Regions from separate parts of the Clostridium sp. DL-VIII genome, predicted to be linked through region 2. Evidence: riboswitches for the same ligand, from Rfam matches in the RefSeq annotation. Region 2 holds a riboswitch; the other holds the start of a gene.
The links. A riboswitch is a leader RNA that binds a small molecule or an ion and turns the genes downstream of it on or off. The one in region 2 is predicted to bind thiamine pyrophosphate.
Positions count from the first base shown of each region.

Region 1: linked by a shared signal. The riboswitch ahead of thiW (energy coupling factor transporter S component ThiW) and the one ahead of CDLVIII_RS23495 (ABC transporter ATP-binding protein) in region 2 are both predicted to bind thiamine pyrophosphate.

Region 1 covers NZ_CM001240.1:1,304,055-1,312,186, reverse strand. Annotated here, with positions in the region: gene thiM (hydroxyethylthiazole kinase) at 1-751, opposite strand, end outside; gene thiC (phosphomethylpyrimidine synthase ThiC) at 898-2,208, opposite strand; gene thiD (bifunctional hydroxymethylpyrimidine kinase/phosphomethylpyrimidine kinase) at 2,367-3,167, opposite strand; gene thiW (energy coupling factor transporter S component ThiW) at 3,184-3,717, opposite strand; TPP riboswitch at 3,849-3,959, opposite strand; gene CDLVIII_RS05950 (hypothetical protein) at 4,195-4,389, opposite strand; gene CDLVIII_RS05945 (4Fe-4S binding protein) at 4,466-5,650, opposite strand; gene CDLVIII_RS05940 (FAD:protein FMN transferase) at 5,985-6,941, opposite strand; gene CDLVIII_RS05935 (HAMP domain-containing sensor histidine kinase) at 7,236-8,132, opposite strand, start outside.
Region 2 covers NZ_CM001240.1:5,098,234-5,106,365, reverse strand. Annotated here, with positions in the region: gene alr (alanine racemase) at 1-759, opposite strand, end outside; gene CDLVIII_RS23510 (NAD(P)H-dependent oxidoreductase subunit E) at 1,317-1,805, shown strand; gene nuoF (NADH-quinone oxidoreductase subunit NuoF) at 1,795-3,675, shown strand; gene CDLVIII_RS23500 ([FeFe] hydrogenase, group A) at 3,755-5,455, shown strand; TPP riboswitch at 5,657-5,821, shown strand; gene CDLVIII_RS23495 (ABC transporter ATP-binding protein) at 5,928-6,680, shown strand; gene CDLVIII_RS23490 (ABC transporter permease) at 6,677-7,420, shown strand; gene CDLVIII_RS23485 (ABC transporter substrate-binding protein) at 7,424-8,132, shown strand, end outside.

The sequences.
Region 1 (8,132 bases), 2.7 Mb from region 2:
AACTACCTGTTCCAATATTCCCTGCCTTTTCAAATGCAATTTCTCCTGCAATTCCCATTGAAATAATTCCTGAAATAGCTGCAATGAAATAATCTGAACCTGCACCACAATATGCTCCAACTAATGCACTTGTCATGCAGCCAGTTCCTGTTACATTTGATAACATTTTTGTTCCATTTTCAAGTATAGCTACTCTTTCCCCGTCAGATATAATGTCTATTACACCTGTAATAGCTACAGTACAATTAAGTCTATCAGCTAAATTTTTAGCTACATTAATGCCTTCATCACTTCCACCTTTTGTATCAGCTTCTGAAGCATCAACACCTTTTGTAGTTGCTTGTAAACCTGCTATAAATTTTACTTCAGACATATTTCCACGTAAAACACTTATTTTAACTTCATCTATTATTCTCTTAGTGGTAGCATTTCTAAATTCTGATGCCCCTGCACCTACTGGGTCAAAAACAACTGGTATGTTTAATTCATTTGCCTTTTTTCCTGATGCAATCATTGATTCAATAGTTCTTTCGTTTAATGTACCAATATTTATTACAAGTGCAGATGAAATTTTAGTAATATCTGCTGCTTCTTTAATATCATCTGCCATAATTGGTGATGCTCCTAATGCAAGCAAAATATTAGCACAATCATTTACTGTCACATAATTAGTTATGTTATGCACAAGAGGTTTGTTATTCCTAACCTCATCTAATAACTTCCCAATCTCTAAAACTAATTTATTCTCCATAAAACTTCAGTAAGAATTTATCTTTAATAATAGTAATATCAAAATTCTTACTAACCTCCCTCCTTTAAGCAATCCTTTTTTCCATCATATAAGACACATGAATGAAAATATCAAGTTCAAATATGCCATGATTATATACTCCAAATTTATTTTTGATCAAAAAGTTCTACTTTTTCACCATTTAAAATTTTATTAGTTGTTCTTACTGCACACATTTTTCCACACATTGAGCAGCTATGTTTGTCTTCTGGTGGTATGCTTTCAAAATATTCTCTTGCCTTCTTTCCATCTATGGCAACCTTGAACATCTCTTCCCAATCTAATTTTTGACGAGCATCTGCCATTGCATTATCTCTATCTCTTGCTCCTGGAAGTCCATTAGCTATATCTGCTGCATGAGCTGCAATCTTTGAAGCAATGATTCCTTCCTTAACATCTGATAAATCTGGAAGTCTTAAATGTTCAGCAGGTGTTACATAACACAAGAAGTTTGCTCCATTAGTTGCTGCAATAGCTCCACCAATTGCTGAAGTAATATGGTCATATCCTGGGGCAATATCAGTAACAAGTGGTCCAAGTACATAGAATGGTGCTCCATGACATAATCTCTTTTCAATCTGCATGTTTGCTGCTATTTCATTTATAGCCATATGTCCAGGTCCTTCAATCATAACTTGAACATCTTTTTCCCAAGCTCTCTTTGTTAATAACCCTAATTCTATAAGTTCTGTAACTTGTCCTGCATCAGTTGAATCATCAAGGCAGCCTGGTCTCATAGCATCGCCAAGACTTATTGTAACATCATACTCTCTAAGAATTTCAAGCAATTCATCATAATGCTCATAAAATGGATTTTCATTTCCTGTCATCTCCATCCAGGCAAATAATAAAGATCCTCCACGAGATACTATGTTCATCTTTCTCTTATCTTCTTTAAATATTGAAACTGTTCTCTTATTTATACCTGCATGAATAGTAACAAAGTCAACTCCAGCCTTCGCATGAGCTCTAACTACTTCAAGAAAATCCTCTGCTTTTATGTTTAAAAGATCCTTTTCAAGATATCCAATTGCATCATACATTGGAACTGTTCCTATCATAGCAGGAGAATATTCAATAAGTTTTTCTCTAAATTCTTGAGTCTTTCCATAATTACTTAAATCCATTATAGCTTCAGCACCAAAGTCTATTGCCATTTTTACTTTTTCCATTTCTCTGCAATAATCCACTGAGTCTCCAGATATGCCTAAGTTAACATTTATTTTTGTTCTTAGTCCATCACCGATTCCTTCTGGGCTAAGTGATTTATGATTAATATTTGCTGGAATAACTATTTTACCCTCTGCTATAAGCTTAATTAATTTTTCTTCTGAAATTTTTTCTTTCTCAGCTACTACCTTCATTTCTTTAGTAACTATACCTTTTCTTGCTGCTTCCATTTGAGTTTTATAATTCATTTTATTTTCTCTCCTTTATCACATTTTTTATATAACAAAATTTTAAATTTACAATTTTTTAATTCTAGTACATAACTTTTAAACCACTATTTCTTTAGAATTCTGTAAAGATTGTATCTTATTGCTAGTTAACTCTTACTTCTTAACCCTTAGCTAATTTAAATATTTGCTTTTTTGTAGAGTTCATAAAAATGATTAGTAGGTCCTACACCTTTACCAAGCTCAAAACCATGCTCAATTGCAACTGTTATATATCTCTTTCCTTCTTTAACAGCTTCATCAATACTCATATTCTTTGCTAAATTTGCTGCAATAGCAGATGATAAAGTGCAGCCAGTTCCATGAGTATGCTTTGTATTTATTCTTTCTTGCGGTAAAAACATAAAGTTCTTTCCATCAAATAGTAAGTCTGTTGCATCCTCTTCTAAATGTCCGCCTTTAACTAAAACAGCCTTTGGTCCAAGTTCCTTAAGTTTTAAAGCTGCTTCCTTCATTTCTTCTAAATTGCTTATTTCTATACCTAAAATTTCTTCAGCTTCAGGTAGATTAGGAGTAATTAGTGTTGCTAAAGGAAATAATTCCTTAACTAAGGTATCCTTAGCATCTTTTGATAATAAATTAAAACCGCTTTTTGAAATCATAACAGGATCTAAAACTATTACTGGTAGTTTTTCAACCTTTTTTAAAGCTTTAGCTATAGCTTTTATTGATTCAATTTTAGAAACCATACCTATTTTTATTGCATCAACCCTAATATCATCAAAAATAACATCTATTTGTGATTCTATCATTTCTGGATTTATATCTTGAATTCCAAAAACCCCCATGGTATTTTGAGCTGTTACAGCCGTGATAACGCTCATTCCATAAACTCCATTTGCAGAAAAAGATTTTAAATCCGCTTGAATTCCCGCTCCTCCACAAGTATCTGATCCTGCAATAGTTAATGCTCTAAACATAAAATCATCCTTTCATTTAAATTTGATTAGTACTATGTTTTTCATCTATTGGTGACTCATTCTCTATTAACATTTTCTTTATAACAGGAATATTTACAAAGAAATATGCTATTATTGCTCCAACTGTGCAGCTTGATATAAATGGTATTACATAGACAAATACTGCAACATTCTTACCCAAAATAATTTCTGTCACTGGATAAGCTAATAATGCTCCTAATATTCCTGTACCAATTATTTCTCCAAGTACAGCTATACTTGGTTTTCTAAATTTCTTATAAAGAATACCTGCAAGAAACGCACCCACCATGCTTCCTGGAAACGCCAATAAACTTCCTGTTCCCATAATATTTCTTATAAGTGATGTAATAAATGCATTTGCAAGAGCATACACTGGGCCAAGGGTTATTGCACCAACTACATTTACAAAGTGCTGCACCGGAGATATCTTGGCCGCTCCAATTGGTACAGAAAATGTTCCAAATATCACAGAAATCCCAATTAACACCCCACTTAATGCAATTTTCTGCGCTTTACTTCTTTCCTTCATTTTAATGACCTCCTAAAAAATAAAATAGATTATTTTTTTAAGATTTTTTAATTGATTAACTTTGAAGAAGTTAAATATTTTAAGCAAAAAAAATGTATCCCAACGGGATACATTAACAACCATATGCACACAAAAATATTAATATACTTCCCTACGTTGGTACTAACCAAATCAGGTTATAAGAGTCTAGGAAATCAATTTTTCCAATCTCAGCTAAAATATTAGCTCCCCTAGTTATTCAATTATAAAATTATCTTTTACAATTTAAACATTATACCATTAACCTTAAAACGTCAAGCAATATTTTTAGTGATAAATTATAAACAACAATCAATATTTAGTGATAAATTAAAAGTTATGAGTTATGCTACTAAAAGTAAGAATCTAGAAAGTGAATGTTTAAGTTTTATATATGATTAGCATAACTTTCTCTGTTAGCTTTATTCTTAACTTTGTCACTTATCATTCTTAACTGATCTAATTGTTCTTTACTAATACATAGTATTTTCCATATCTTTTAACAGGTTTTATTACCTCAAATCCGTTGATAAGTTCGCCTATCACTTGATCTTTAGCAACCTCAATTAAAATTGTTTCCTTCTTTTTCTTAACACGTTCTGCTGTTATTACGGCAGGTTTTCTGCCTATGTTAGTTCTGCTTTTAGATGGCATTTTATTTCATACTCCTATTAATATTATAATCCTGAGATTATTATATTAATAATTAATATAATTGTGTCTAAATATATTATTTTGCCTGACTTAAAGCATCAGCTACAGCACTCATGATTCCTTTTGAACTATAAGTAGCACCAGAAACTGTATCAACCTGAGCTGTCTGTTTTGAAATTATTCCCTTAGATATAGTTCCAAAGGCCCTATTATAATAATTAGAAGTATCTTTATCAGATAATGTTGTTATATCTGTTATTTTTCCACCTGCTATTGTTACAGAAATTTTAGTTGTCCCTCCTCTAAATCCTTGTCCGTTTCCTGTATATGTTCCATCTTTATATTGTACAGAACTATTGGAAACAGAACCTTGAGAAACCTCATTTGAAGTTCCACTTGATATTACACCTGCCTTAGTTAAAGCATCTGCACTAAAATTACTTAATCCATATGTTCCAATCATTGCTGCTAATGCTACAGACCCTGCTAAATTTTTATTTACATCTTGTCCAAGAATATTTATATTTGCATTTCCTCTAGGGCATATTTCTGTACACTTTAAGCAATTGATACAGTCACCACCTTTAGCACCATCCACTTTATAAAGCTTTAATCCCATAGAACAATTCATAGTACAAGCTCTGCACTTTCCACAATCAGTTTTAGGTTTATTAATTTTTACTATTCCAATTTTGGAAATTATAGAAAATACTGCACCTAATGGACACAAATATCTACAAAAAAATCTTTCAATAAACGCTGCTCCTATTGTAATTAAAATCAAAAGCACTAAACCTATAAATAAGTTATTAAATATACCAGATACATCAGACATTTGTCCAAACACATCCCAAGGACTTGTACTTTGTAAAATATTACTTCCTAATGTCCATGAAATAATTATTATAAGCAGTAATATCACATACTTTGTATATTTTAATATTGAATCAATTTCTTCGCTTATTTTAAATTTTCCTTTGAATATTTTTTTAGATATAGCATATACAAAATCATTATATGCTCCAAAAGTACATACCCATCCGCAAAACCATCTTCCCATTAGTATTGTTATAAGCATCACAGCTGTGAATTCTATTAAGCTTGGAAATGCTTGAATGAAATTAAAATTACCTTCTATAATCATTTTGTACACTGTTTTTATTTCACTAAATGTCATGGAATAAAGTCCAGGCATTATAAAAAACATAATTATTTGTACAGCATGCCTTAAGACCTGTGATTTCTTTATTTTTTTAGCCATCTCTTTTTCTCCTTCTAATAAAATCTTGTATTTTTATAACTGGAAATATTTTTATAGCTGCAAATTAAAAGAGTTAAGAATTATTTATCCTATTATTAGTTATCCCTTATTAATGGTTAATTTTTTATTATTAGAAAAAACATCACTTGCCCTAAATGCGCTATTTAATCCTTTCAACAATAAAAATTATAACAATTAAACCTTAAGACAACCTTAGTGTAAGCTTAGAATTTGCTGAGAATAGCTAAAAATGTGAAATTAATAGAGAATTACACTTATAAAACCAAAAAATAATAGACAGTCTTATGATTGCCTATTATTCCGCTATTGTATCTTATTTATTTTCTGAGGTAAATTCTTCATCTGTTACTATAAAAATTTCATTAATGCTTGATGTGGTATATACCTTTTTATCTTCTGTAACTAATATTGCTTCAACACCCTCAATTGACTCTATAATCCTTAAGGACTTTTCTACTCCAAGAATATAGATTCCTGTTGATAACCCATCGCCATCTATTGAATTATCTGATATAATCGTTGCACTTATAATTTCACTTTCTGATGGATATCCTGTTCTAGGATCCATTATATGATGAAACCTTTTTCCACCTTCTACAAAATATCTTTCATAATTTCCTGAAGTAACAATTGACTTATCCTTAACACTTAGAATACCTATGAATTCCCCTCTAGGTTTAAAAGGATTTTGAATTCCAACCTTCCAAGATGTATTATCCTGCTTATTACCTAATGCAAAAATATTTCCACCTAAATCAATTAATGCACTTTTAATATTATTCTTTATAAAAATATCCCTAACTTTGTCAGCAGCAAAACCTTTTGCTATACCTCCAACATCTAAGGCCTGCTTCTCTTGTCTTAACTTTATTGAAGAGTTACTTTCCTCCAAAATAACATCATTATAATTTACAAGCTTTAATACCTTGTCTATTTCAGACCTTTGTGGAATTCTTTCCTCCTTTGTACCTATCCCCCACAATTTCACTAAAGGTCTTATTGTAGGATCAAAGGTTCCTTCTAAAATTTTACTGTACTCTATAGATTTTTTAACCACGAAATATGTATCACCGCTTACAGTCTCAGCATTTGTTCCAGAACCAAAATTTATTTTTGATATTTCACTATTTTCTTTAAATGCGGACATTTTATCATCAATATCATTTAACTTTTCAAAGGCTTCATCAATTGCAGCTTCCGGCGCATTTCCATATGCTCTCAAATTAATTAACGTTCCAAGAACATAACCGCTTCTAGCCGATTCACGCATTTCCTTACTCCTATTATATTTATTAATAAACTTACTAATTAAAAGAAAAATAATAACTATTGCACATATTGCTAATAAAATATTTATAATACTCACCTACCAAACACACTATTAATTTTATAATAACCAAATCATAACACTTAGGCCTTAGTTTATTCTTAGCATAAGCTTAGAATTTACTGAGAATTACTAATTAAATAAAGGATACTATATTGTTTTGACTACTATGCAGTCTCCACAAAAAATATCCTTAATATTATCTGTAATTTTAATGTTAATTAAACTTTCAATTCATTAATCTTTTATTCTCATGTATACCGTAAATGTTGTACCAACATTTATCTTACTTTTAACTTCAATTTTTCCTCTATTACTATCTACTATGGCTTTAACTATTGAAAGTCCTAAGCCATATCCTCCCTGCTCTCTTGATCTATGACTTTCACTTCTAAAGAATCTGTCATATATCTTAGTAATATCTTTTTCAGATATTCCAGTTCCATTATCTGTTACTTTTATGACTGCAAAGTTTTCACCATTTATACTTTCGAAATCTGTCGCTATGGTTATAATTCCATTATCATTATCTGTATGAAGTACAGCATTTTGAGTTAAATTAAATATAACCTGCTTCATTTGATCCTTGTTTATAATTGCCTGTATATTATCCTTAAGTTTAAGCTGCAATGACCTATTCTTACAAAGTATTTTAAGCTGAGGTTCAACTTCCTGCACTAATTCGTTAATATCTTCTTTTTTAGTTTCTACAACTGGCTTCCCATCTAATCTAGTTAAAATCAAAAGATCATTTACAAGTTTTGTGAGCCTCTCACTTTCTATCAATATGCTATTTAAAGCTAAATCTAACTGTTCCTTACTTCTAGCTGCCCCTCTTAATAAAACCTCAACAAATCCATGAATTGAAGTTAATGGTGTTCTTAATTCATGTGAAGCGTCTGATACAAAGTGTCTCATTTTTTCTTTAATTTCCTGTTCCTTATCAAAAGATTCTTCTATTCTCGCAAACATAATGTTAAAGGATTTAGCCAGCCTATCTATTTCTAATTGTCCATTTCCTTCTTTAAGCCTCTTATTCAAATCAGTTATTCCTATTCCTTCAACTGTATCTGTTATGTCATATAAGGGCTTTAATGTTTTATTAAAAATTGTGGTTCCAAGTATTGTACCTAT
Region 2 (8,132 bases):
TATTGTTGCTTTTAGTGTTAAAGCTGGCTTTAAAGAAAGATTTTCTTTTTTTACTTCATTAGAGGGATAATAGCCATAAAGGATAATTCCGGCCCTTACTGCATCTAAGTAAGTTTCAGGCATATCCATTATTGCACCGCTATTTGAGACATGTTTTAAAGGAATATCTATTCCAGCTTCTGCAAGCCTGTCATTAAAATTTATGAATTTATTAAATTGCTCATGTGTATAGTCTTTATTTTCTTCATCAGAAGTGGAGAAATGCGTGAATATTCCAATAACATCTAAACCTTTGAGAGAGCATATTTCCACAACTGCAGCTATTGCTTTTTCAGTTGGAAGAAATCCAATTCGTCCCATACCAGTGTCTAAAGCAATATGAATTTTAGCTTTTTTATTAAGATTCAAAGCTTTTTTAGATAATTCCTTTGCATAATCTAAATCATAAACTGTCTGTTCTAAATCATATTTTATTAATTCTTCACCTAAATATAATGGAGTATAACCAAGTATCATAATAGGAGCTTTAATATTATGATTTCTAAGTTCAATTCCCTCAGTTAATACGGCAACAGCGAGTCTAGAGGCTCCATTCTCGAGTAAGGTTGGAACCACATCTAAACATCCATGTCCATAACAGTCAGCTTTAACAACTGCAATTACATCTTTATTTTTAACTAAATTCTTTATATTTTTCATATTATGAGCAATTGCATCTAAATTTATTTCTGCATACACAGGTCTAAGTATTTTTTCCATTTATCTAACCTCTCAATTATTTGCTTAAATTTCTATTTAATTAATTTCATGTATCTAAAATACATTAGTGATAATAAATTTTACAATATATACATTGTAATAAAGTTAGAATGAAAAAAAAAGAACCACTAATATTAGAATTTGCATATGTGGTGGTTTTTGCTTTATTTGCAATATTTTTAAGGCACATGAAGTAAAGCATATTGGTAGATGGACTTGTTATTTCTTTGACTGCAACTGAATGGACAAAATAAAATGATAACACAGAAGCTTAAGGAAGCTACATTTTCATAAAATAGGTGTAATATCTTTTGGATTTTTATGTAATAAATGTTAAAAAGTAAAGGAGAAAATGATTTCATGTAGAATATTAAATAAATGTGGTTTAATTAATAAAACCTTATTGGAATTAAAGGACAAGCATATGAAAATACAAAAGGAATAACGTTTTAGATAATATAGATAGATGAGAACTTTGATGAAAATCATGACTTGTTAGAGTCTTGATATAAAAAGGGGTATATGCCTAATTTTTCAGTATAGGAAGGTGAAAAATAATGCTAAATCAAGATGAAAAGAAAAAGTTGGATGATATTTTAATTTCTAATGATTTTAACAAAGCATCAATTATTACTATTATGCAGGAAGTTCAAAAAGAATATCGATATCTTCCAGAGGAGGTGCTATGCTATGTTGCAGAAAAGCTTAAAATTAGCGAAGCTAAAGTATATAGTGTAGCAACTTTTTATGAAAACTTTTCGTTAGAACCAAAGGGAAAATATGTAGTAAAAATTTGCAATGGAACAGCATGTCATGTGAGAAAGTCAGTACCAATATTAAATGAATTTAGAAGTGAATTAGGGCTTTCTGAAAGTAAGGTTACAACAGACGATATGAATTTCACAGTAGAAACTGTATCTTGTCTTGGAGCATGCGGACTAGCTCCAGTTTGCACAGTGAATGACGTAGTATATCCATCAATGACACCAGAGAAGGCAAAGGATATAATCAAGCAATTAAAGGAGGAGATAGCTAATGAAAATTAAAACAAGAGAAGAATTAAATGCTGTAACATCAAAGTTTAAATTATCATTAGACAGCCAGTATAAACAGATATTAGTATGTGCAGGAACTGGGTGTGTGGCAGGTGGTTCATTAGATATTTACAAAAGATTGCATGAAATAATAGAAGAAAAGGGTCTCAAGGTTACTTTGGAGTTACAAGAAGAACCACATGGTGACATGATAGGGTTAAAGAAAAGCGGATGTCATGGATTTTGTGAAATGGGACCATTACTAAGAATTGAACCAATGGGATGGCTATATATAAAGGTAAAAATAGACGATTGTGAAGAAATTATTGAAAAAAGTATTATTTCAGATGAAGTAGTAGAGAGGTTAACCTATAAAGAAGGTAATAAATGTTATAGTAAACAGGAAGAAATTCCATTTTATGAAAAGCAGACTCGTGTAGCTTTGGAAAATTGTGGGCATATTAATGCAGAGTCAATTGAAGAATATTTAGCCGTTGGTGGATATAATGCTACGGCTAAAGCTCTTTTTGACATGACTTCCGAGGAAATAGTGAAGGAAATATCAGAATCTTATCTCAGAGGAAGAGGTGGAGGAGGATTTCCTACAGGCAAGAAGTGGGAACAGGTATTAAAGCAGACTGAGAGTGAAAAGTATATAGTGTGTAATGGTGATGAAGGTGACCCAGGCGCATTTATGGATAGAAGCATGATGGAAGGTAATCCACATGGTGTGATTGAAGGAATGATAATAGCAGGTATTGCGACTAAGGCACATCATGGATACATTTATGTTCGTGCAGAATATCCACTTGCAGTTAAGAGGTTACGAATAGCTATAAATCAAGCTATTGAAAAAGGGCTTTTAGGTGAAAATATTTTAAATTCCGGATTTGATTTTGATTTGCATATAAATCAAGGAGCAGGAGCATTTGTATGTGGTGAGGGTAGTGCGTTAACTGCTTCAATTGAAGGAAGTCGTGGTATGCCAAGGGTAAAACCACCAAGAACTGTAGAACAAGGTCTGTTTGGAAAGCCAACAGTACTTAACAATGTTGAAACCTTTTGTAATGTTCCACAGATAATTAATAAAGGTGCTGAGTGGTATAAGACTATGGGTACCGAAAATAACTATGGAACTAAAGCTTTTGCCCTTACTGGAAATGTTAATAATACAGGTCTTATAGAAGTACCAATGGGAACGACTTTAAGAAAGGTAATCTTTGATATTGGAGGAGGAGTTAAGGATGGAGAATTCAAGGCAGTACAAATTGGTGGCCCATCTGGCGGATGTCTTTGCCTTCATGCACAGCATCTTGACTTACCTTTAGATTTTGATTCTTTAAAGAAAGTTGGTGCTATGATTGGCAGCGGCGGCTTAGTTGTTATGAACGATAAGAATTGCATGGTAGAGATGGCGCGTTTCTTTATGAAATTTACTCAAAATGAATCTTGTGGTAAATGTATACCATGTAGAGAGGGTACAAAGAGAATGTTGGAATTACTCAATGAAATAGTAGAAGGCAGAGGAACATTAGAACACATTGATATGCTAGAGGAATTATGCGAGACAATTTCTGATACTGCACTTTGTGGACTTGGAAAGAGCGCAGCATTCCCTGTCAGGAGTACTTTAAAGTACTTTAGGGATGAATATATTGCTCACGTTGTAGATAAGAAATGCCCTGGCGGAGTGTGTAAAGCATTAATGTCCTATGAAATTGACAAAGAGAAATGTAGAGGATGTTCAAAATGTGCTAGGATGTGCCCAGTACAAGCTATTTCTGGAGAGATAAAGAGCCCTTATACCATTGATAAAACAAAATGTATTAAGTGCGGCAGTTGTATAGAAGGGTGTGCTTTTAAAGCAATTAAAATAGTTTAAGCATATCTTCTTATATTAATTTCCTTCACGCTTTTGCATTAAAGAGAAATATATAATAACGGAAAGGATGATAATAACTATGTCAAAATATATGATAATTGATGGTGAAAGGGTAGAGTTTGATAATGAAAAAAATATTTTAGATTTAGTCAAGAAAGCTGGTATTGATCTACCAACACTTTGTTACTATTCGGATTTATCAATTTATGGGGCTTGCAGAATGTGTGTTGTTGAAGATGAAAGAGGCAGCATTATAGCATCTTGCTCAACTCCCCCAAAGGACAAGATGATAATTAAGACTAACACACCTAAGCTTCATAAGCATAGAAAGATGATTTTGGAATTATTGCTTGCTGCTCACTGTAGAGATTGTACTGTATGTGAGAAGAATGGTAAATGTAAACTTCAAAAATTGGCATTACGTTTTGGTATTACAAACATTCGTTTCAAGAGTAGTGAGGTAAAAGCAGAAATTGATATGTCGTCAAAAGCAATTGTCCGTGATCCAGGCAAGTGCATCTTATGCGGTGATTGCGTTAGAATGTGCAATGAAATACAAAATGTAGGTGCAATTGATTTTGCACATAGAGGTTCTGATATGGTTGTAAGTCCAGCCTTCGGAAAGAAATTAAGTGAAACAAATTGTGTAAACTGTGGACAATGTGCCACTGTGTGTCCTACAGGTGCAATTATTATTAAGAGTGATGTTAAGAATGTTTGGAAAGCTATATTTAATCCTAAACAGAGAGTAGTCGCACAGGTTGCACCAGCAGTAAGAGTAGCCTTAGGTGAAGAATTTGGAATGAAATTTGGCAAAAATGTAATGGGAAAAATCGTTGCAGCTATGAGAAGGGTAGGCTTTGATGATATTTATGACACTTCTTTAAGTGCAGATCTTACTGTTATTGAAGAATCTAAGGAATTTTTAGAAAAGTTAGAAATAGGTGATAATAAACTTCCTTTATTTACTTCTTGCTGCCCAGCGTGGGTTAGATATGTGGAAACAAAGCATCCAGAGTTATTACCATACGTATCCAGCTGTAAATCTCCGATGCAGATGTTTGGTTCTGTTATTAAGGAATACTTTAAGGAGAAAGATGTAGAGGAAGGTAAAGAAACTATATCTGTAGCAGTCATGCCTTGTACCGCTAAGAAAGCAGAAGCATCCAGAGATGAATTCATAAGAAATGGAATTCAAGATGTGGATTATGTAATAACTACAACAGAATTAAGTGCCATGATTAAAGAAATTGGTATTAAGTTTGATGAAATGGAAGCAGAATCTCTGGATGCACCATTTTCTCTATATTCAGGTGCTGGTGCGATATTCGGTGTTACTGGCGGAGTAACAGAGGCAGTTATTCGTAATGTTGTTAGTGATAAAACTTCTAGCGCTTTAAACGAAATAGAATTTATAGGAGTCCGCGGTATGGAAGGAATAAAAGTCTGTGAACTTTCTGTAGGGGATAAGAATCTACGTATCGGAATTGCAAGTGGACTTAATAATGTAGAAACTTTGATTGAAAAAGTAGGAAGCGGAGAAGAGAAGTTTGATTTTATAGAAGTTATGGCATGCCCAGGTGGATGCATATGCGGAGCAGGACAACCATTCATTCTAGGTGAAGATAAGATTCAAAGAGCAAGAGGATTATATAAAGTAGATAAGGTGGCTCAAATTAAGAGAAGTGAAGAAAATCCTATAGTTAAATCTTTATATAAAGGGCTATTAAGAGAACGATCAAAAGAGCTATTACATGTTCATTATATGAATGGTAGGTAGTAGGTAAGAAAAAATTCTATGCAAATTAAGGATATCTGATTTTCTAGAAATTAAAAATGGCTAATGTAGTAATTTATTGTTTCATAAAGAAAAGTTATGCTTCAGTTTAGTAGCTAAAGAAGTATAACTTTTTTTATTTAAGAGGGATATTAAAAATACATTTACAATAGGAAAATATTATTATATACTTTTCATAAGTGAAAATATTACTAGGGGTGCCTTTAGGCACGAGTAAAAACAATAGATCGATATAAATTGCCTATTATTTTTATTCATGTGGCTAAATGCTGAGAGAGTATATTATATGCTCAACCCTTTGAACCTGATTTGGTTAGAACCAACGCAGGGAAGTGAGTTTAATTATGCTATTATTATGCGTAAAGAATAAGCTTTCTTCTTTTGTTGGAGAAAGCTTTTTTGTTTAGAAAAATATTTTTAAAATGTCTTGTAAATTAAACAAGGAGTTGATAATATGCTTGAATTTAGAGACGTTACCTTCAAATATCCAGATGATGACTATAGGATTATAGAAGATCTATCATTTTCTTTAGAAAATGGAGAGTTTATTTCGATTATAGGTACCAGCGGTAGTGGTAAAAGTACTATTTTCAGATTGATAAATGGGTTAGAGAAATTTGAAAGTGGAGAAATTTTAATAAATGGGATTTCAATAAAAAATATAAAGAATTATAGTGCTTATATGCCTCAAAAAGACTTGCTTTTCCCATGGAGAACAATAAGTGAAAATCTTAGTCTGCCAATGGAATTACAAAAAATTAATAAAAGAGATAGAGAGAAAAAGGTGATTGAAATTCTTGAGGAGATTGGACTTTTAGAATATAAAGACAAATTTCCAAAAGATCTATCAGGTGGGATGAGGCAAAGAATATCATTTGCGAGAACAATATTAACTGGTTCTAATTTATTACTTTTAGATGAACCTTTTAGTGCATTGGATTCTTTAACTAAAATTTCAATGCAGGAATGGCTTTTAGAGGAATGGGAACGACTTAATAAAACAATAGTGTTTATAACTCACGATGTTGAGGAAGCAATTTTTTTATCAAAGTCAATATTTGTAGTGAATGATAAACCTATAACTCAGCTAGAGAAAATAGAAATTCCTCTGGAATATCCACGGAATAGAAGTATGCTTCAGAGGAGTGAAATAGTTAATTTAAAAGAAAGCCTTATAAGCAGACTTAGACAGAAGGTGAAATTATGAAAAAAAATTTGCCTGCAATTATATTAACAACAATACTTTTAGTGCTTTGGCAAGTTATAGCAATGATAATAAATGCTCATTACATATTACCATCACCAACGCAAATTTTAGTGAAGTTATGGGAACTTAAGGAACCTTTATTTTTAGTACATCTGCCAGCAACTATGGGAGTGACAATATTAGGACTTTTCATTTCAATTATTTTAGGATTAGCACTTGCTATATTTATGGACATGAGTGAAAAAGTAGAGAATGCTTTATATCCAGTTGTAATAGCATCTCAAACTATACCAACTACAGCTATTGCACCCCTTTTCGTACTCTGGTTTGGGTATAGTATATGGAGCAAGGTCTTGGTGACAATACTAATAACCTTTTTCCCAATAGCAATAGCTGTTCATGATGGGTTTAAAGCCACAAAAAGAGAAATGGAAGAACTTTTAATAACTTATGGTGCAAGCAGAAAAGACATTTTTATAAAACTTAAAATTCCAACTGCACTTCCATATTTCTTTTCAGCAATTAAAATGGCGGTGCCACTTAGTATAATAGGTGCAGCAATAGCCGAATGGCTTGGAGCACAAAGTGGACTTGGGTATTTTAGTAAAAGAATGATGACTCAGTTAGACGGTGCAGGAGTGTTTGCACCAATTGTATTGCTATCACTTATTGCAATTATTATAGTTGCGATTGTAAATATAATAGAGAAAAAGGTAATCAAATGGAGGAAGGAGATTTAATTAATGAACAAAAGAATTTTAGCATTTGCAATGTCATGTTTAATGATTTTTGCAATGGTAGGCTGTAATAAAGCAGCAAATCAATCAGAAGGAAGTAAAGGTAAAGACCTTGAAGAGGTAAACGTTGTTTTGGATTGGTATCCAAATGCGGTTCATGGATTTATTTATGAAGCTATTGAGAAGGGGTATTATGAACAAGAAGGATTAAAGGTAAATATAGAGTTCCCTTCAAATACCAACGATGCTATATCACTTACTGCAGCAGGAAAGGCTGATTTAGGGATATATTATCTTCAAGATGTGGCAATGGCAAGAGGAAATGAAAACATTCCTGTAAAATCTGTAGGGGCAATTGTTCAGTCACCATTAAGCATAGTACTTTCATTAAAAGATAAGAATATAAAGAGTCCCAAAGATCTTGTAGGAAAAAAAGTAGGGTATGGTGGAACAGCACTTTCTGAATCTATTATTTCAACAATGCTTGAAAATGTAGGAGAAAAAAAGGATTCAGCACAAACTGTTGATGTAGGTTTTGATCTAATGAGTTCTATGACAACAGGAAATGTGGATGCAACAATAGGCTGCTTTATAAATCATGAGGTTCCAGCGCTAGAAGAACAAGGATATGATCTTAACTATTTCTCCCCAACTGATTATGGAGTTCCTAATTACTATGAACTTGTTTTTGTTGCAGGAGAAGATAATCTAAATA